3 regions of the Halobacillus sp. AWH4_228 genome follow, and region 1 is predicted to be linked to each of the others. Evidence: riboswitches for the same ligand, from Rfam matches in the RefSeq annotation. Region 1 holds a riboswitch; each other region holds the start of a gene.
The links. A riboswitch is a leader RNA that binds a small molecule or an ion and turns the genes downstream of it on or off. The one in region 1 is predicted to bind S-adenosylmethionine.
Positions count from the first base shown of each region.

Region 1 (6,778 bases):
CTATTTATTCTGGAGGTTGTTCCTGAAAGACCGGCGCTACTTAAAGCAGCAGTAAGCACATGCAGCCACTTCCCTGCGGGGATGGCTGCTCTTTTTTGTTTACCCACTTTCTGTAAAAGGGTACTGAACTACAAAAAAGGAGAAACGCTATGACAGAACTATCGAACTCCTATTTGGAAGAAGCCATTGAAGACAGCCGTCCCTATGCTTCTCAAGGAAAGGTGAATATGAACCTTCCTGATTACGGGGAGGCAAATAAAGACTACCTCGGCGTCAGCATCATCACGACAGACGGCTCGAGTTACAGCGCCGGGGATCATGATAAATACATTCCGATGCAGAGTACCTCAAAAGTCATCAGCTTGATGCTTGCTCTCCAGGACTTCGGAAAGGACCGTGTTTTTCAAACTGTAGGAATGGAGCCGATGGGAGATTTCTTCAATTCCATCAGCCAGCTGGAATCCTATGACACAAGCAAGCCTTTCAATCCGATGATTAACGCGGGCGCCATCGCTACAGCTTCCCTTATTAAAGGACAGAGCGTGGAAAACCGGTTCGACCGCTACATGAATTTCTTAAAGAAAATCACCAGCAACGATCATCTAGAAATGAGCGGTGAGATGTACGAAGCAGAAAAGGCGAACGGCTCGCGCAACCGTTCCCTCGCCTACTTTATGCACAGCACAGGAACCCTTGTGACCGATGTGGAAGAAGCGCTGGATTTATACTATCGTATGAATTCAGTCATGATGTGCTGTCATGACTTTGCCCGGGTCGGCTTGTTCCTTGCTAAAGGCGGTCTCGATCCAGATACGGAAGAAAGCTTGATTCCTGCCCACCACCTAAGAACCGTAAAAGCCATCATGATGACCTCCGGGATGTACAACTCCTCCGGTCACTACGCAGTCGAAGCTGGATTCCCGTGTAAAAGCGGAGTATCCGGGAGCATCATCGGTACGGTTCCTGGAAGAATGGGCATCGGTGTCGTCGGCCCTGCCATTGATGAAAAGGGAAACAGTACAGCCGGCGGCGCTTTGATCAAAAAAATGTCCAGGGACCTGAAATTAAATATGTTCGGCATAGAAAATACAGAAAGGACGAAGGACCATGCCTTTTGATTACGATCTGGATTTTGATTCCATTGATTTCAGAGAAGAACCCGGAAAATACCGCGTCGGGCGCGGAGAACAGGGGGTGCTTCTCGTCGAGCCCTACAAAAGTGAAATTCTGCAGCACTGGCGCTTCAAAACACCTGAGATCGCAAAAGAGTCGTCAGAAAAAATCTACGCCATGTTCGAAGAGTATAAGAAAAACGATGATTTTGTCGGCATGGATATGGCCCGTAAATTCCTCCAGATGGGGTATACACGCTCGCGACGGTACGCCAATTATAAAGGCGGAAAAAAATACGATGACGATGGAGATATCAATGACCGGGATATAGATGAGGAAAAAGCAGAATCAGCCCGGATTTTCGAAGAGAAATGGATCAAAGTCCGCGAAGATGAAGAATACCTTGAGAAAAAACGGGCCCACCAAAAGGAATACGGATAAAATCAGGACGTTCCGATTAAAAATTGGAAAATCTTCCGCATGCATATTGTCAAAACTTTCTGAGTAGTGTAGAGTAGTCATCAACATTTACATGAACTTACAATTATATTCTTATCAAGAGAGGCAGAGGGACTGGCCCTGTGAAGCCTCAGCAACCCCTGGTATCGACCAGAAGGGTGCTAACTCCAGCAAGTTGTTGATCAACTTGAAAGATAAGAAGAAGCCTTGGATATCCAGGACGCCTTCTTCTTAGAGAAGGCGTCCTTTTTGTTTTCACACTGCTTCCTCTCTTGATCGGTTCATAAACGAAAGGAGTATTTTTATGTGTCACACGGAAACAAAATTCGTCCAGACAGGAAACCAGCGGAACGAACCGTATGGAGCGATCAACCCACCGGTTTACTTTTCCACCCCTTACCGGCACCCAGGGCTCGGGGAATCTACAGGGTTTGATTATACGCGGACGGGCAACCCGACAAGAAAAATCCTGGAAGCCTCCATCGCCGATATCGAAGAAGGTGATGCAGGTTTTGCCTTCAGTTCCGGAATGTCCGCCATCCAGACCGTCCTCTCTCTTTTCCGCGAAGGAGATGAAATTCTCGTATCCGAAGATTTATATGGAGGGACCTACCGCTTATTTGAACATATGAAGGAGCGTTACCGTCTGCAGTTTACCTACCTGGAAAACGAAAAGCTGAATGACCTGCCTTCTTATGTGACCGAACGTACGAAAGCCGTTTACATTGAAACTCCGACAAATCCGCTCATGCACCAAACCGACATCAGGCAGATGGCCGGACTAGCAGAAAAACAAGACCTCCTGCTGATAGTCGACAACACCCTTTATACACCAGTTCTCCAGCAGCCGCTGAAGGAAGGAGCAGACGTCGTCATTCACAGCGCGACGAAATACCTGGCCGGACATAACGATGTTCTGGCCGGACTGCTTGTCAGTAAAGGCGCAGACATCAGCGAAAAGCTCGCTTTTCATCAAAATACATCCGGAGCTGTCCTGTCGCCGTTTGACTCCTGGCTCGTCATGCGCGGCATGAAAACCCTGCCTCTACGAATGAGGCAGCATGAAGGCAACGCGAAAGCCGTCGTTCAATTCCTGGAGGATCATCCATGTGTGAGTGATATTTTCTACCCAGGAAAAGGCGGCATGGTGTCCTTCCGACTAAAGGAAGAAGCCTGGATCGATCCTTTTCTAAGAGGATTGAATTTAATCAGTTTCGCGGAAAGTCTCGGAGGTGTGGAAAGCTTCATCACCTACCCCGCCACCCAGACCCACGCCGATATCCCTGAAGAAGAACGCGTCCGCTACGGCGTGTGCAATAAACTGCTCCGTTTTTCCGTAGGCGTGGAGCACATCGATGATCTTTTGAGAGATCTTCAATCTACTTTGAGTCAATTACCTAAGGAGGAATCCGTCCAATGAATACCCATTCCCTGCAGACCCGCCTGCTTCACAACGACCAGAAGTTCGATCCGCAGACCGGAGCGGTGAGTGTCCCGATCCAACAGGCCTCAACCTTTCACCAACAGGATTTTGACACACCGGGGGATTACGACTACAGCCGGTCGGGAAACCCGACAAGAACAGCGTTGGAAGAGACGATCGCCGGCCTTGAAAACGGCACGAAAGGCTTTGCTTTCGCCTCCGGAATGGCAGCGATTTCCACAGCGTTCATGCTTTTATCCAAAGGGGATCACATCGTTATAACCAAGGACGTATACGGGGGGACTTTCCGAATGATCCACGATGTTCTCCACCGCTTTGGAATCGATCACACCTTTGTTGACATGACCGATCTTCATGAAGTGGCTACAGCCATAAAGCCGAATACGAAGCTGTTATATATTGAAACTCCTTCCAATCCAACACTTGAAATCACTGATATAAGGGCAGTGGCAAAACTCGCCAAAGCGAACAACTGCCTCACCTTTGTCGATAACACCTTTATGACACCAGCCCTGCAGCGTCCGCTCGACCTTGGCGCCGATCTTGTCCTCCATAGTGCAACGAAGTTCATTGCCGGACACAGTGATGTCGTTGCCGGCTTAGCTGTGACCAACAGGGAAGATGTCGCAGAGGCTCTTTCTTTTCTACAGAATTCTTTCGGATCTATTCTGGGCGCACACGATTGCTGGCTCGTGCTCCGCGGCCTGAAGACACTCCACTGCCGAATCACCCAATCATCTCAATCAGCGGCAAAAGTCGCAGAAGCTTTATCCAGTCACCCTCTGGTCGAGCACGTGTACTACCCAGGCTTCCGCTGTCATCCGGGGAATTCCACCCACACGTATCAATCCGACGGGTATGGAGCCGTTCTATCGTTCCGCCTCCGTGACGAGGAGGCGGTCCGCCAATTCACAAAAGCGGTCGAAATTCCGGTGTATGCCGTAAGTCTTGGAGCTGTCGAGTCGATCTTATCGTACCCGGCGCGGATGTCCCATGCCTCCATGCCTAAGGAGGAACGGGCCAAACGCGGCATCACGGACGGACTGCTGCGTTTATCGGTCGGATTGGAAAAGCCGGAGGACCTGATCGCAGACTTTTCGCAGGCTTTGAACCAAATCGAACGGACTACTGAAGACAGGAGGGTGAGTATATGACATTACGTGAAGCCCTCCATAGACAAACACTGGTCGGAGACGGGGCGATGGGGACTCTTCTTTATTCCTACGGGGTCGACCAGTGTTTCGAGGAACTGAACCTTTCGCATCCAGAAGAAGTGAAAAGCGTTCATGACGCTTACGTCCAGGCAGGAGCCGATTTGATTCAAACCAATACGTACGGCGCCAATTACATCAAGCTTGGCCGTTACGGCCTCGAGGATCACGTGAAGGAGATCAATACAGCCGCTGTCCAGCTCGCAAGACATGCCGCCGGCGACAAGGCGTATGTACTCGGAACGGTCGGCGGCATCCGGGGGGTTCAGAAACAAGCTGTTTCTCTTGAGGAAATAAAACGAAGCTTCCGCGAACAACTCTACTGTCTTTTGTTTGAACAAGTGGACGGCCTTCTTTTTGAAACCTTCTATGATCTAGAGGAACTCTCCACCATTCTGTCGATCGCCCGGAAGGAAACAGACCTTCCTCTGATTGCCCAGGTATCGATGCATGAACCCGGGGTGCTGCAGGATGGTACACCACTCCCTGACGCGCTCACTCATCTGGAAAAAATCGGAGCGGACGTGACAGGCATCAACTGCCGTCTCGGCCCGTACCATATGATCCAGTCCTTAGAAGAAGTGCCCTTACCCGAAAAAGCTTTTCTATCGGTCTATCCGAATGCCAGTCTGCCGGCCTTTCAGGATGGCAGACTGGTTTATGCGACAGATCCCTCCTACTTTCAAAAAAGCGCCCGGGCGCTTTACGACCAAGGGGCGCGGATCATCGGCGGGTGCTGCGGCACAACACCGGAGCACATTGAAGCCATCGCATCCAAAGTAAAAGGAAAAGCACCGATCAAAGAAAAGATTGTAGTTGTCCGACAAAAGACCGAAACAGCCGTCCAATCCACTAAAGATCAACGACCACACCTCCATGAAGCGGCGAAGAAAGGCCGGTCCATCATTGTCGAACTGGATCCCCCGAAAAAGTTGAACATCGATCGTTTTCTTAAAGGGTCCAAAGCGCTTCAGGAAGCTGGTGTTAACTCGATCACCATTGCGGATAACTCCCTAGCCTCTCCACGAATCAGCAACTCTGTCATGGCTTCGATCATTAAAGAAAAATATGATGTCGATCCACTCGTCCATATCGCCTGCCGGGACCGCAATCTTCTCGGTCTGCAGTCCCACTTGATGGGTCTTCATACACAAGGCATCCGCCAAGTCCTGGCGGTCACCGGCGATCCCACGAAGATCGGGGATTTTCCTGGAGCGACGTCTGTCTATGATTTGTCATCTTTGGATCTCATTCACTATATTAAGCAGATGAACAGAGGCATTTCTTTTTCCGGAAATTCTCTCGGGAACCAAACATCATTCTCAGTCGCTGCAGCCTTTAATCCGAATGTAAGAAATTTGAACCGTGCCGTCGGAAGAATGAAAAAGAAAATTACCTCCGGCGCCGATTACTTTATCAGTCAGCCTGTGTTTAACGAAGAGCAGCTTCTCGAAGTCTATGAAGCGACAAAACAAGTGGAAGCCCCTCTTTACATCGGCATCATGCCGTTGACAAGCGCACGCAATGCTGAATTCCTTCACAATGAAGTGCCCGGCATCACCCTGTCTCCTTCCATACTGGAAAAAATGGAAAAAGCCGGACAGGACCGGAAACAAGCACAGGCCGAGGGCATCAGCATAGCAAAGTCCCTCATCGATACAGCGGTTGACCTGTTTAACGGCATTTACTTGATCACCCCGTTCCTCCGCTACGAGATGACGGTGGAACTAACGAAGTACATTAAACAGAAAACAAAGGAACAGGAAAGGAAGATGTCCGATGGCATCCACATGGTTTGACGAACAACTGAAAAAGAGGATTCTCATTTTGGACGGAGCCATGGGGACGATGCTTCAGGAAGCCGGCCTGAGCCCTGAGGATTTTGGCGGCGAGGACTACGACGGATGCAATGAATATTTGAACCTCACCTGCCCGGAGTTGATTGATACCATCCACACCCGGTATATGGAAGCGGGAGCGGACATTATCGAAACCAACACGTTTGGTGCGACGAGCCTTGTCCTCGATGAATACAATCTCGGTCACCTGGCTGAGGAAATCAATATCAAAGCAGCACAAATCGCTAAAACGGCTGCAGAACGAATGAGCACAGAACATCACCCCCGCTTTGTTGCAGGAGCGATGGGGCCGACGACGAAAACCTTATCCGTCACCGGTGGGACGACATTCGAGCAGCTGGCGGACACCTATGAGGAACAGGCACGCGGATTAATGAGGGGAAACGTCGACCTTCTGTTGTTGGAAACGTCCCAGGATATGCTGAATGTCAAAGCGGCCTATCTCGGGATTACACGAGCCGGTCATGCACTCGGAATCGAGCTGCCCCTTATGATTTCCGGTACGATTGAGCCGATGGGAACGACCCTTGCCGGACAAAGCATAGAAGCCTTTTATTTATCGCTGGAACATATGAATCCGGCTGTCGTCGGGTTGAACTGCGCCACAGGGCCGGAGTTTATGCGGGATCACCTGCGCTCTCTTTCGGATCTTGCTGCCACCTCCGTCAGCTGCTACCCCAATGCAGGACTGC
Region 1 covers NZ_JBSWTE010000001.1:33,244-40,021, forward strand. The annotation lists gene ACXADP_RS00160 (cytochrome d ubiquinol oxidase subunit II) at 1-55, shown strand, start outside; gene glsA (glutaminase A) at 150-1,118, shown strand; gene ACXADP_RS00170 (DUF4385 domain-containing protein) at 1,108-1,554, shown strand; SAM riboswitch class I at 1,663-1,773, shown strand; gene ACXADP_RS00175 (methionine biosynthesis PLP-dependent protein) at 1,877-2,992, shown strand; gene metC (cystathionine beta-lyase) at 2,989-4,170, shown strand; gene ACXADP_RS00185 (bifunctional homocysteine S-methyltransferase/methylenetetrahydrofolate reductase) at 4,167-6,026, shown strand; gene metH (methionine synthase) at 6,007-6,778, shown strand, end outside.

Region 2 (6,778 bases), 1.8 Mb from region 1:
TCCTGTCATAGAATGTACTATCTTGATATTCAGGAGGTGTATGGTATGAATCATAAACCGTGTAAAAAGGATTCTCATCCCGATGTGGATGTAATCACCTGCAGCTGCTGTGTTACTGGACTAGCTAATCTCATCTCCAGCCGTTTCCGCTGCGGAGATACGATTGGCATCACTTTCTTCGTAGAAGAAGGAGCAGGCATTTTTGTCGGCAGGTATCGAGGACTGGAAGACTATGTTCTTGAAATCGATGATCTACTTGTACCTGGGACAACCAGTTTCATTCCACTATGTGATGTAGGGAGTGTCGAAAAAGGCCTTCCGCTGCAGGAGGAACCTATGCAGATCAGCAAGGTCACCAGGGTGACAGAGTAAACGTATAGATCGACCCTCTCATTGAACAAAGAAAAGGGAGCCACTTTTATCGTGCTCCCTTTTTTTTCGTGATGTAATCTGAAATCCCTTCACTCATCCTGATGCATTAGTGGCTCCAGTTCAGCTAGTAAGCGAGTGGTTTCATCCAACAGCTCTTGGTATTGCACAATGCCGGTGATCAATACGGCTGTGTAGACGCCTGTACCCAGTATAAATAAAACTCCCTTCCAAAAAGGATTCAGACTCGTATCCTTCTCTTTGATGCTGGATTTCAATCTTATAAGTTTAGATAGAGGGAAATAGAACAATAGCAGGACATAAGAAAGGAAGGCCGCATACATTTGTCTTAATTGTTTTTCATTCACCCAGAGATACGTCAGTTCTTCCGGCTTGTCCTCCAGCGACTTCCAGCTTATAACAGTTTGATGAACGGTGCTTCCTCTCCAATTATATTCTTCGACCCTCGTTGTCTGATCTCCCAACTCTTTGACGCCTACCCCAAAAGGAGCGGGAGTATCTCCGAATGATACGACATGATACACAATAAAGATAAGAATGATGAATAGAAAATGGATTGCTTTGTCCATGCTCTCCTCCTCTCCCACCTTGAGACAACACTTTCATCTTCTATTGAATCTATTTCTCTAAGGTTTCCATCAATATGTAAAAGTACCGGGGATCACCTGTGTTGAAGTACGTATACCACGCTTCCAGGGTTCTTTCCGAAAAAACGTCCAAGTGCTTAAGTATAAGATTCGCAAATAAAAGGGCTCCTGCAGAGCTGGCTGTTATAAGGTTCTGATCCGCTACGGCCTTTATGTCCTTGTAATACGCCTCCCCATCATAGTTCGGACGGACCATATAAAGATATTCAAGACTGTTGCTGTTATGGAAACGAATGTTTAACAAACCGGCTTCAGCAAGCATCGGTGTGGCCCCACAAATGGCAGCAACCGTCGCCCCACAGTCCAGAAGCTTCGCTGCTTTATGTATGATGGGTTGATGGATACATCGGTTCCACGTATCTGCTCCGGGCAGCAGCAAAACGGTCGAAGGAGAAAGGAGGATCTCATCCGTGGTTATATCAGGTGTAATCCTCATCCCTCCTTTTGTCGTAATTGTTTCTTTTCCTGCCCCTGCCACCTGAAGTGAAACATCTTCCCGTCTTCTTTTAAAGTACTGCCCCGAGTTCAACTCAGCGGTTACATAGCCAAGTTCCCAGTCTGCCAAGGTATCTAAAGCATAGACATAAACGTTCATTCTACCAACCTCCATTTTTTACGCACTTCCCACCACAATCCCTAAGACAGAAAAACCATTCCTGTTAAGACAGAACACATCGCCTGCTCCCCCATACAAAACCTTCTATAAGGGACTACGAAATGCCTTGTATAAAGTTTCATAATGAAGAGAACCCCTCCACCTATAAGTCTACGTTCATTTTCCCATTATCGTCGAAACGGCGCTGCCTTCTTAACTTCCGCTTTTAAATACCGGTGTATTTTTTCCGAAAATTCTATTGATTCTCACTATATTTTCCTGTAATGTATAACGCAAGCGAAAGGATACACGTTGATCAAACGGATCAGCTGCTTTAAAAATTACATACGAACTTATCCAGAGAGGTGTAGGGACTGGCCCTTTGATACCTCAGCAACCAGCCATTGGCACGGTGCTAAATCCAGAAGGCAGTTATACTGCCTTGAAGATAAGGAGTCTTAGATAAATGGAAGGCCCCTTATCAAAGGAGGTCTTTTTTTAATGGAAATATACACCACTTCTTCTGTTAAAAAGAGCTCCATCAGAATCTGTGAGTCAGCATATTCCTTTAGAAGGATGAGCTTTCTAATATATTTATTCAATACCAAATGGAAAGGTTGTTGTGAAATGAAACGATCATTAGAGCAGAGGTTACAGGATGGACCCGTCATTTGTGGAGAAGGTTACTTGTTTGAATTGGAGCGCCGCGGCTATTTACAAGCTGGATCCTTCGTACCGGAAGTAGCGCTGGATAACCCGGAGGCACTCAAACAGACTTATCGAGACTATATGCTTGCGGGCTCCGACGTTGTGTTAGCATTCACGTATAACGGTCACCGCGAAAAAATGAGAATTATTGGAAAAGAAGAATTACTGGAACCGCTCAACCGTCAGGCAATTCGTCTGGCTAAAGAGGTGGCTCAAGAGCATCCAGAGGAAGAAGCTCTTGTGGCTGGGAACGTTTCCAATACCAACCTGTTCAATCCGGATGATCCTGAAGCTGTTGAGAAAACAAGGAGCATGTTTGCAGAGATGATCGGCTGGTGTAAAGAGGAAGGTGTAGATTTCGTGAATGGTGAAACCTTCTACTACTATGAAGAAGCTCTGATTGCTCTTGAAGAAATTCAAAAGCAGGACCTCCCTGCTGTCATCACATTCGGTCTGATGGGGGAGAACGTCTTGCGGGATGGCTATGAAGTCGAAGAGGCCTGCCGCTTATTAGAAGAAAAAGGGGCGCTCGTTGTAGGAATGAACTGTTTCCGCGGTCCGGCAACGATGCAGCCGTACGTTGAGAAAATCCGTAAAACCGTGGACGGTTATGTTGGGGCCCTTCCAATCCCTTACCGGACAACGGAGGAGCATCCTACTTTCTTCAACCTGCCGGACGGTGGCTGTGCCTGCACGCTCCCAACGGAAACAACGTTCCCAACATCTCTCGACCCGCTCTATACGAACCGCTATGAACTGGCGGAATGGGCTAAGGAAGCTCACGGTATCGGTGTGAACTACCTGGGACTCTGCTGTGGAGCGTCTCCGGCTATGCTTCGTGAAGTAGTCGAAACTGTCGGACGCACAGCTGTAAACTCCACGTATTCACCAGATATGAAGAAACACTTCCTATTCGGCAGTGATGACACGCTGCAGGATCATATAACATCGTATAAAACAAAAGCCTAAGCAAAAAAAACGCCTGTCCTACTTGGACAGGCGGCTTTATTAAAACGAAAACGGCAGGGCTCACAATGCATTTGGATTCCCCTGGTTTTCTTCCCTTTTGTATAAGGTGCGTCCTTCCTTAATTGTTTCTTCAATCTGTATTTCTTTGATCTGCATGGGGTCTACTTGGAAGGGGCTCTGATCAAGGATGACCAAATCAGCTAGCTTCCCTGCATGAAGGCTTCCTTTTGTCTCTTCTTCTCCATATTGATAGGCGGCATGAATCGTAACGGCTTGAAGAGCTTCATACACGGTCGTACGCTGTTCTGCTCCAATCGTTACTCCTGTTCTCGTTTTTCTATTCACAGCACTCCAGATCGTTTGAAGCATGTTCGGCTTGATAACAGGAGCGTCCTGATGGAAATTGACAGGAAGACCTTTCTTTATGGCTGATTTAGCCGGACTGATCCGGTTTCCCCGCTCTTCACCGAGGTTTTTCAAGTGGACATCTCCCCAGTAATACGTATGATCAACAAACATAGAGGGGATCATTCCAATCTTCTTCATTTCATCCAGCTGATCATCACGGACGGTCTGGCAGTGAATCATGACCGGTCTGAGCACATCTTTCTCCGGATCTTCCGTTTCTTCTACAGAAGCTTTATAGCTTCTCAGCAGCTGATCGGCTGCTGCATCTCCATTGCAGTGAGTTAACAATTGAACATCGTCTTGAACCGCCTGTTTTGTAAACTGCTTCACCTGCTCATCGCTGTACCAGGCACTGCCTCTATACGTTTCCTCTCCTTCATAAGGTTCCGTAAGCCAGGCTGTTTTCCCCTGCGGAGAGCCATCTAAGAACATTTTGTATCCACCAAGCTTCAAGCGTTTATGGTATTGCTTCGCATAAAGAGGGTTGGATGCAAAGATCTCATTCGGATTGGTGTCCATAAGAGGGTAGGATACGACATCAATAAGCAGTCGGTCCTCTTCAGCTAAGGCTTTACACAACTCGACGAACTGCTGAGAGGCGGCTCCATCCTGCACAGTTGTTATCCCATTCTGTATATAAACGTTCTGTCCTTCTTCCACCATCTTCAAAGCATCCATTTCCATCCCTTGTTGCAGATACGGTTGAATTAATGAAAGACTTGTTTCCTCAAAATATCCGTTTGGTTCCATACTTTCTGCCATCCGGCCAATGGTTCCACCTTCGACTTCCTCCGTTTCGGAATCAACGCCTGCCATTTGCAGAAGAGCGTCGTTAGCACAACCCATGTGAGCGGAAGCGTGAAAAACAAAGAGAGGTCGATCTGTGACCTCGTTCAGGATATCCTTGGCAGGGTGGTGTCCCTCATCCAATATCGTGTGATCATAGCCAAACCCAATAATCACTCCGTCTTGTTCGTCTTCCTGCTGCTCTATGTATTGACGAAGCGTGCGCTTGACATCTTCAAAGTTTTCGCAGCCGCTCAGATCTGCCATCCGGGAAACCGGACCTACAAAAGAGATATGCCCGTGGGGGTCAATAAACGAAGGCATTAACGTTTTCCCTTTCAAGTCCACTTTTTCCACCTCTGATGGATGTGCTTCCTTCTCGATTTCCTGAAGTGCGCCCTTACGTTTAATCCATCCATCCTCGATTAAAATCGATTCGACAAACGTATTTTCCTCTTCCATAGTAAGAATATTTCCTCCGTAGTAAATCGTCTGCATGGTCATGTCTCCTCTTGTAATCGTCTAGGTCATGGGGGAAAGGTTCTAATGGTTTGATCTCCATTTTCCCCTTAAGTAATGAAGAGGATAGTATAACATGAGGAAAAAATGACCAAAAAGAGACTTTACACCGGGTTCCTTGCTCCTATTCTTTTAGGTCACCCTATTCATCCATCATGCACACATTTCTCCTTCCAAACCTCCCCTGTATGTTCATAATTCGTCTACTCTGCTCCGTTCCTCTTTATAAACACCCGGGTCCTTTATACAGGAAAACGGCTGATCCGCTTACGGGTCAGCCGTTCTGTGCAGGTCTCGGCAATCTTTGCATCATCGTCCATACAGACGCCGTTTTTTTAGAAAAGAAGGAACAGAATCTATCCAATCCTTCCATATTCTGATAGCATTCCATATATCAAATCGTATGGAGGAAGTCACAATGAGTCAAAAGTCTGCTCTTTTTTCAATCGGTACAGGCGCCGCTTTATGGGGAATGATCGGTTTTTTCGTCACGTATTTGTACAGCATCGGGTTCACTCCTGCACAAGTCGTGTCGCTGAGGGTTTTATCAGCCAGCCTGCTTCTGGGGATTTACCTATTATCAAAAGACCGCCGCTTCTTTAAAATAAAAGCAGGCGACAGCCGATACTTTATCGGGACGGGGATCATCAGTATCGTCCTCTTTAACTGGTGCTTGTTCAGTGCGATTGAGGAAACGTCTATTTCTGTAGCATCCATCCTTCTCTACACAGCTCCGGCGTTTGTCACAATGCTTTCACGGCTGATTTTCAAAGAATCATTGACGTTGCGGAAAGTCTCTGCTCTTTTGATTACCTTTACAGGCTGTGCCCTTGTCGTCGGCATCGTTCCACATTCGGAACAATCCATTTCCATGTATGGACTGATTCTTGGACTTGGATCAGGATTCTTTTATGCGTTATACAGTATTTTCGGGAAGTTTGCCCTTGTGCACTATGATTCACTGACGGTTATCTTTTATGCGTTTGTATTCGCATCAATCGCTATCGTGCCATTCAGCGGCCTTTGGAATGAGGCTTCTTTATTTTCAACCGTATCCACATGGCTCTATGTACTGGGGCTGGGGCTCTTATCTACGATGCTTCCGTTTATTCTATACACGAAAGGTTTGAGTTTCATAGAATCGAGCAAGGCCTCCATTATCGCTACCATTGAACCAGTGGTCGCCACACTCATGGGTTTTCTCGTCTTTCGGGAGCAGTTGACCTTTTGGCAGTACGCAGGGGTCGGCCTCGTCATTACGGCTGTCATCATCGTACAGGAATCAAAGAAAAACAGCAGCGCCACCCACCGGGAAACGGAAAGATCAGCCGTCAACCAGCTTCGGGGTTGATGGATCCTTCATTTCACAGCCGTCTATTTCTACATAAAAAGGAACCGTTCATTTTATTCAATGAACGGTTCCTTTTATATGTTATCAATCATTTCCGTTTACTTACTGAGCTGTATATCCACCATCAATAAGAACGGTTTGGCCTGTTACACTCTTCGCCTTGTCACTGGCAAGGAACATAGAGTAGTCTGCAATTTCTTCTACTTGAAGCAGGCGTTTTTGAGGAACTAGTGGATAAATAACTTCCTCCAACACCTTTTCCAGTTCCACGCCACGGGATTTGGCAAGATCCTTCAATTGACCACGTACAAGTGGTGTATCTACATACCCAGGGGCTACAGCGTTAACTGTGATGCCATGTTCTGCACCTTCAAGGGCACTTACTTTCGTCAAGCCGATGACTCC
Region 2 covers NZ_JBSWTE010000001.1:1,812,682-1,819,459, reverse strand. The annotation lists gene ACXADP_RS09115 (hypothetical protein) at 46-372, shown strand; gene ACXADP_RS09110 (hypothetical protein) at 462-959, opposite strand; gene ACXADP_RS09105 (DJ-1/PfpI family protein) at 1,009-1,632, opposite strand; SAM riboswitch class I at 1,983-2,087, shown strand; gene ACXADP_RS09100 (homocysteine S-methyltransferase family protein) at 2,260-3,309, shown strand; gene ACXADP_RS09095 (amidohydrolase) at 3,370-5,001, opposite strand; gene ACXADP_RS09090 (DMT family transporter) at 5,441-6,373, shown strand; gene ACXADP_RS09085 (3-hydroxybutyrate dehydrogenase) at 6,476-6,778, opposite strand, start outside.
Region 2: another riboswitch for S-adenosylmethionine. It lies ahead of ACXADP_RS09100 (homocysteine S-methyltransferase family protein); the one in region 1 lies ahead of ACXADP_RS00175 (methionine biosynthesis PLP-dependent protein).

Region 3 (6,778 bases), 1.3 Mb from region 1:
CGAGAAAATCATCCTCAAAAAAATTGAGCTGAAGATGAAACATCCCTTCCGTACGAAAAGGGGAAGTCTAACGTCACGTCCGCTTATTATCGTTGAAGCTCACGATCGCTCAGGCTTGACCGGATATGGAGAGGTGACGGCATTTCCAGAGCCTTTTTATACGTATGAAACGACAGCCACGGCATGGCATGTCCTCGAGGGTTTTCTTATCCCTTTGTTGGCGGGAAACGCCCTTTCCCACCCAGCGCAGTTTCAGGAAATCGCAGCTTCCGTGCAGGGCCACCCGATGGCCAAAGCAGGATTGGAAGGCGCTGTCTGGGATCTTTATGCCAAACAGAAGGAAACAAGCCTTGCCTCTTTGATCGGTGGAACGAGGAAGATGGTACAGGCGGGAGCTGTCCTTAGTCTGAGTGACCACCTTGAGCAGGATATTGCTGAACTGCAGATGGAGGGCTATGAAAGGTATAAGCTTAAAATCATCAAAGGGAAGGAACGGGAAATGATTGAATCGGTTCGGGCTGCTTCTCCGGATCTGCCCATTATGATCGACGGGAACGGGCAGTATGATGAAGCGGATATGGAGAATTTGACCGCTTTGGATCGTTATGGCCTGCTGATGATAGAGCAGCCTTTCCGTTCCGGCGATTTTTATCTGCACCAGCAGCTACAGAAACAGATGCAGACACCGATCTGCCTGGATGAATCGGTGACCTCATTTCAAGATGCTGTACAGGCGGTTGAATTGGGAAGCTGCCGGATTATCAATGTGAAAATCAGCCGTGTAGGAGGATTGGCGGCCGCCAAAGAAATCCATGATTTCTGTGCCGCATCCGGAGTACCGGTGTGGTGCGGGGGTATGGTGGAATCAGGGATATCCAAAGCCCATAACCTTGCCCTTGCCTCTCTGCCTAATTTCACCATACCGGGAGACTTGTCCGGGTCGACGCGTTATTTTGAAGCTGATATTGTAAAGCCTCCCTTGAAAGTGCAGAAAGGCGCCTTACCTGTGCCTCAAGGTCATGGGATCGGCATAGAAGTCGATGAGGAAAAGCTGGCAGAGGCAACACAGCTGTCTTCCACCCATCTCCTTTCCTAAATGGACTCATAACCTTTCCCTTCATGGTTCACACTAAGGGAAAGGAGGGTGAAGATGGAACGAGATCAGTATTACATTAACATCGGTACGCGGGAGATTTCAGTAAATCATGATGCTAATAATGATGATTTTATTATCTACGCCACCCCTGAAGAAGTGACGGCTCTGCGTGAAGTGTTTGATGAGATTGCCCAGGCAGACGGCCGGTCCTTTTACAGGGCTCATATTCCATTTATGCCTTACCATCAGGATCAGGATAACGATGATACCGATGAGGATATGCATAAGGCTTTCCAGCAGATCTATGATCTGGGTGATGAAATGACGAAGAAGCATATTGAGGAAATGGGCGTATTGAAAAATTGAGAGAAGGGCCGCTTCCCCTTTTGAAGCGGTTCTTTCGTACATAATCGGGGGATTTTGTGTCGGTACGGACCGGAAATCCTACAAGTAGAGAGGGACTGGTTTGTATTTGCGGCTGCTTATGGTACGATTTAAACAGGAAAGCGAACGTATAACAAGGATTAAAGGCAGTTGAAGAGACATGAAAACTTTTTATGATTTTTATCAAAATCCTGTCCGGTTATCCTTCGAGGATCACCCTTTTTCTGAAGAGCCGAAACATGTGTGGATCATCTGCCGCTTTCGTGATCAGTGGCTGTTAACCCGGCACAAAGACAGAGGGCTCGAATTCCCTGGTGGGAAAGTAGAAGAAGGGGAGACGGCGGAACAGGCAGCAGTAAGAGAAGTGAAAGAAGAAACAGGAGCCGATATTGATGATCTGACTTATCTTGGGCAGTATCATGTCGATGGAAAAGGCGGAACTGTCATCAAGAATGTCTATTTTGCTACAATATCTGAGCTGGCTGATCAGGATCATTATTTTGAAACGCATGGTCCTGTCCTTTTCCGGCATCTGCCGGGAAACTTGAAAAATAACGACCGGTTCAGCTTCATGATGAAGGATGAGGTTCTGCCGGAATGTTTAAAGCGTCTGGAACACCGCTAAACAGAAAAAATCCGCCGTTTGGATAACGGCGGATTTTTTTCTGTTTAGTTTGTGTGGTGGGTCGGGCCGGCCTGTTTGATTTTATCACTGGCATACGTGAACTTTTTGAAGTTGGCATGAAACTTTTCAGCAAGTTCTTTGGCACTTTCATCATAAGCGGCAGGATTGTTCCACGTTTTTCTCGGGAATAAGACTTCGTCCGGTACTCCCGGGCAGTGGGTCGGGATGTGAAGGCCGAACACAGGGTCTTTATAAGTTTCGGCAGAACTCAGTTCACCTTCCAGAGCGGCATGGATCATGGAACGCGTGTAACTCAGTTTGATACGCTCGCCTTCTCCGTAGGCTCCCCCTGACCAGCCTGTATTGACAAGGAAGACGTCCGTATTGAACTGGTCTATTTTCTCTCCGAGCATTTCAGCATATGCTGATGGAGCAAGCGGAAGGAAAGGGGAGCCGAAGCAGGCGGAGAAAGTCGCTTCCGGCTTGGTAATCCCTCTCTCTGTTCCAGCCAGTTTACTCGTATAGCCGCTTAGAAAATGGTACATCGCCTGTTCTTTTGTTAAACGGCTGATTGGTGGGAGGACTCCCGTGGCATCAGCTGTCAAGAAAATGATGGCATTTGGGTGGCCGGCAATACTTGGCTGGACTGTATTATCAATGTGATCCAGTGGGTAGGCGGCCCGTGTATTTTCCGTCAGGCTCGTATCGTCATAATCCGGCGCGTGCGAATCCGGCTGAAGGACGACGTTTTCCAAAACCGAGCCGAAATGAATGGCATCATAGATCTGCGGTTCTTTTTCTTTGGACAGGTTGATGCACTTCGCATAGCATCCCCCTTCAATGTTAAAGACACCGTAGGGGGACCAGGCGTGCTCATCGTCCCCGATCAGGCGGCGCTGAGGATCAGCGGACAGAGTCGTTTTTCCTGTGCCCGACAGACCGAAGAACAGAGCAACGTCGCCTTCTTTGCCGATGTTGGCCGAGCAGTGCATCGGAAGGACGTTCTTTTCCGGAAGCAGGTAGTTCATGACGGAGAAGATGGACTTCTTGATTTCCCCTGCGTATTCTGTTCCTCCGATGAGGACAACGCGGTGTTTAAACGAAACCATGATGAACGCTTCGGAATTCGTACCATCCACGTCAGGATCTGCTTTGAAGGTTGGAGCAGATATGACAGTGAACTCTGTGTCATGCTCCTCCAATTCGGATGCCTCCGGCCGGATGAACATTTGGCGGGCGAATAAGTTGTGCCAGGCGAATTCTGTAAGAACCTGCATAGGAAGGCGGTAGCGCTCATCCGCTCCTGCAAAACCTTTGAAGACGAATAACTCCCTGCGGTCTTTCAAATAATCGAGCACTTTATGGTATAATTTCACAAACGTATCATCGTCAATAGGCTGGTTCACAGCACCCCATTCGACTTTATCTTCGGTTACGTCGTCACGGACAATGAATTTGTCCTTTGGTGAGCGTCCCGTATAGGTACCTGTCGTAGCCTGAACGGCCCCTTTTTCCGTTAGTGTACCTTCATTGCGGTATAAAATCTTTTCCACTAAATGTGGAACAGATAATTGGTGGTGGACATGGTCCTGGGAAAGTAGAAGATTAAGTTCTGACAGTTGGTTTATTGTACTCATATGCATCGTCCCGCCTTTGCAGTTTAATAATGTGAGATTAGTATAACACATTTATTTTAATCGTCCATACTATTCAGTGGATTGTGGGAAAGTTTTCAACACTGCCATATTTCATGGCTGTTATTATCCTATGATGGTTTGAACAGAACGTTTATCCAGGTTGAATCTGGATGGAAGGGGTGCGTCGAAACCCGATGAATCCAATTGACATTAAACACGCTTTTCGATACGATAGCTGAGAACGGAAACTCTCTTATCCAGAGTTGGTGGAGGGACAGGCCCTTTGAAACCCAGCAACCGTCCGCAGGGACATGGTGCTAACCTGAAGCAAGGAGTCAGCTCCTTGGACGATAAGAGCGAAAGGAAGCAGCCCCTTTCCTCGGTATAGGAAGGGTTTTTTCTTTTTATAAGAAGGAAATGTCCATGACCAGGCCTTGCCGCCTGTTTATTATTTCTGACTGAGAACGTGCACGAAAATGTTTTCGGATCCAGGATGACACTATGAAATGAACTTATGTTTTTCTACACATACTGGTAAAGAGTTCCGTCTAATACTTTGTACTTACAGAAGGAGGAGTTTTTAGAATGCCAGCGAACCGCCGGTTATTCACATCAGAATCCGTGACAGAAGGTCATCCGGACAAAATCTGTGACGCTATTTCTGATGCTATTTTAGATGAAATTTTAAAAAACGACCCGAATGCAAGGGTGGCATGTGAGACAACAGTAACTACGGGACTTGTCCTGGTTTCCGGTGAAATCAGTACGAATACCTATGTTGATATTCCATCGATCGTGCGCCAGACGATTAAAGATATTGGATATACACGAGCAAAATACGGCTTTGATGCAGATACATGTGCCGTTTTGACGGCTATTGATGAGCAGTCCCCGGATATCGCAGGGGGAGTGGATGTTGCGCTTGAATCCCGTGAAGGGAAAATGAGCGATGATGAAATAGAAGCCATCGGTGCCGGTGACCAGGGACTGATGTTCGGCTTTGCCAACAATGAAACGCCCGAATTGATGCCGCTGCCTATTTCTCTTGCCCACAAACTTTCCAAGCGTCTTTCTGATGTCCGCAAAGACGGAACACTCGATTACCTTCGTCCTGACGGCAAGACGCAGGTAACGATTGAATATGATGAAAATGATCAGCCGGTCCGCGTGGATACGATTGTTATTTCGACGCAGCACGCTGAAGAAGTCACGCTCGAACAGATCCAGAAGGATTTGAAAGAGCAGGTGATCGGGCCCGTTGTACCGGAAGGCTATATTGATGATGAAACCAAATACTTTATCAATCCGACCGGGCGTTTTGTAATCGGAGGTCCTCAAGGGGACGCCGGTTTAACAGGACGTAAGATCATCGTAGATACGTACGGTGGATATGCGCGTCACGGTGGTGGTGCCTTCAGTGGGAAGGATGCGACCAAAGTGGACCGTTCTGCTGCATACGCGGCTCGTTATGTTGCGAAAAACATCGTAGCTGCAGGTCTTGCGGATACAGTGGAAGTCCAGCTCGCCTATGCAATCGGGGTGGCCCAGCCGGTTTCCATTTCCATCAATACCAGCGGGTCCGGCAAAGTGTCGGAAGAAAAGCTGGTGGACGCTGTGCGTGACTTGTTTGACCTCCGTCCTGCTGGAATCATTAAAATGCTCGATCTTCGTAAACCTATTTACCGTGATACGTCTGCCTACGGCCATTTTGGACGGACAGATGTTGAGTTTCCATGGGAACGTACGGATAAAGCGGAAGAGCTCAGCGGTCGTTTTCAATAAAAAAAAGCTGTTTCCTTGTTGGAGGAAACAGCTTTTTTTATTTTCACGAGTTGCACTAACGGCAGAGTACGCATTGATTTGATACGGCTATCCACTTCCCTCTGTATGTCTTCTGATCATGCAGGCATCGAGCTGAAAAGCATTTCAGCCCCGAAGGTTCTTATAGTACTGCCCTTTTGCGACATACGATTTCCGGATCCGGTCCATTTCCTTGTAATCCTCTTCTGTTAAGGAACGGATCACCTTGGCCGGCCGTCCGAAGGCCAGTGTATCCGGAGGGATTTCTTTTCCGGGCGGAACAAGGCTTCCTGCTCCGATAAAGGCCCGCTCCCCTATGACAGCGCCATCCAGAATCATGGATCCCATGCCGATCAAAGCGTCCTGTTTAATGTGTGCAGAATGCAGGGTAACCTGGTGCCCGACCGTAACGCCGTCTTCCAGTATGAGAGGCTGGTCAGGGCTTTGGTGCAGCATGCTCAGATCCTGGACATTTGTGTTCTTACCGATATGTACCGATGAGACATCGCCGCGGATGACCGTCTTAAACCAGATGCTTGCGTTCTCTTCTATGACAACATCCCCGGTAATGACGGCATCTTCTGCTGTAAAAGCTGATGGGTGGATGAGAGGTCGTTTTCCTTTATATTCGCAAATCATACGAAGCCCCCTTATAATATGAGTAACATCAGTATATCAAATGAAAAGAGGGATCGGCTGTGGAAAAACTGGAATCGGCCCGTGATCGTGCAACCATCATTCTCGTCCATGGCGCTTTTGAGCATATGGGAAGGTATAAGGAACTTGCTGATCGTTTCCGTCAGGACGGTTTTTCGGTGATTTATGGAGACCTGCCGGGGCAGGGGTTGTCTGATGGGAAGAAAGGTCATATCCGTTCGTTTGGTGATTACGTTGAAACCATTCAAAGCTGGTATGAGCAGGCGGATCCGGATAAAAAAATTTTCCTTCTCGGCCACAGCATGGGGGGGTTGGCTGTGATTCGTTTTATGGAGGAAAAGCAGCCGCAGCTGGATGGTGTGATTTTATCTTCTCCTGCTGTACAGATCCGGAATAAAACGGCCCGCCCGCTGGAGGCTTTTTCCTATCTATTGAATGTTTTTACCCCTTCGCTGCGTATGAAAGCGGGACAGAATCCCGAAAATGTAACTAGAAACCAAATCAAGGTTGAAGAATTCCGTCAGGATCCGCTTGTCATTGATAAAGTATCGGTGCGGTGGTACCGTGAGTTTCAAAAGG
Region 3 covers NZ_JBSWTE010000001.1:1,316,434-1,323,211, forward strand. The annotation lists gene menC (o-succinylbenzoate synthase) at 1-1,096, shown strand, start outside; gene ACXADP_RS06515 (hydrolase) at 1,151-1,462, shown strand; gene ytkD (RNA deprotection pyrophosphohydrolase) at 1,641-2,105, shown strand; gene pckA (phosphoenolpyruvate carboxykinase (ATP)) at 2,150-3,742, opposite strand; SAM riboswitch class I at 3,993-4,099, shown strand; gene metK (methionine adenosyltransferase) at 4,328-5,524, shown strand; gene ACXADP_RS06535 (gamma carbonic anhydrase) at 5,669-6,181, opposite strand; gene ACXADP_RS06540 (lysophospholipase) at 6,241-6,778, shown strand, end outside.
Region 3: another riboswitch for S-adenosylmethionine. It lies ahead of metK (methionine adenosyltransferase); the one in region 1 lies ahead of ACXADP_RS00175 (methionine biosynthesis PLP-dependent protein).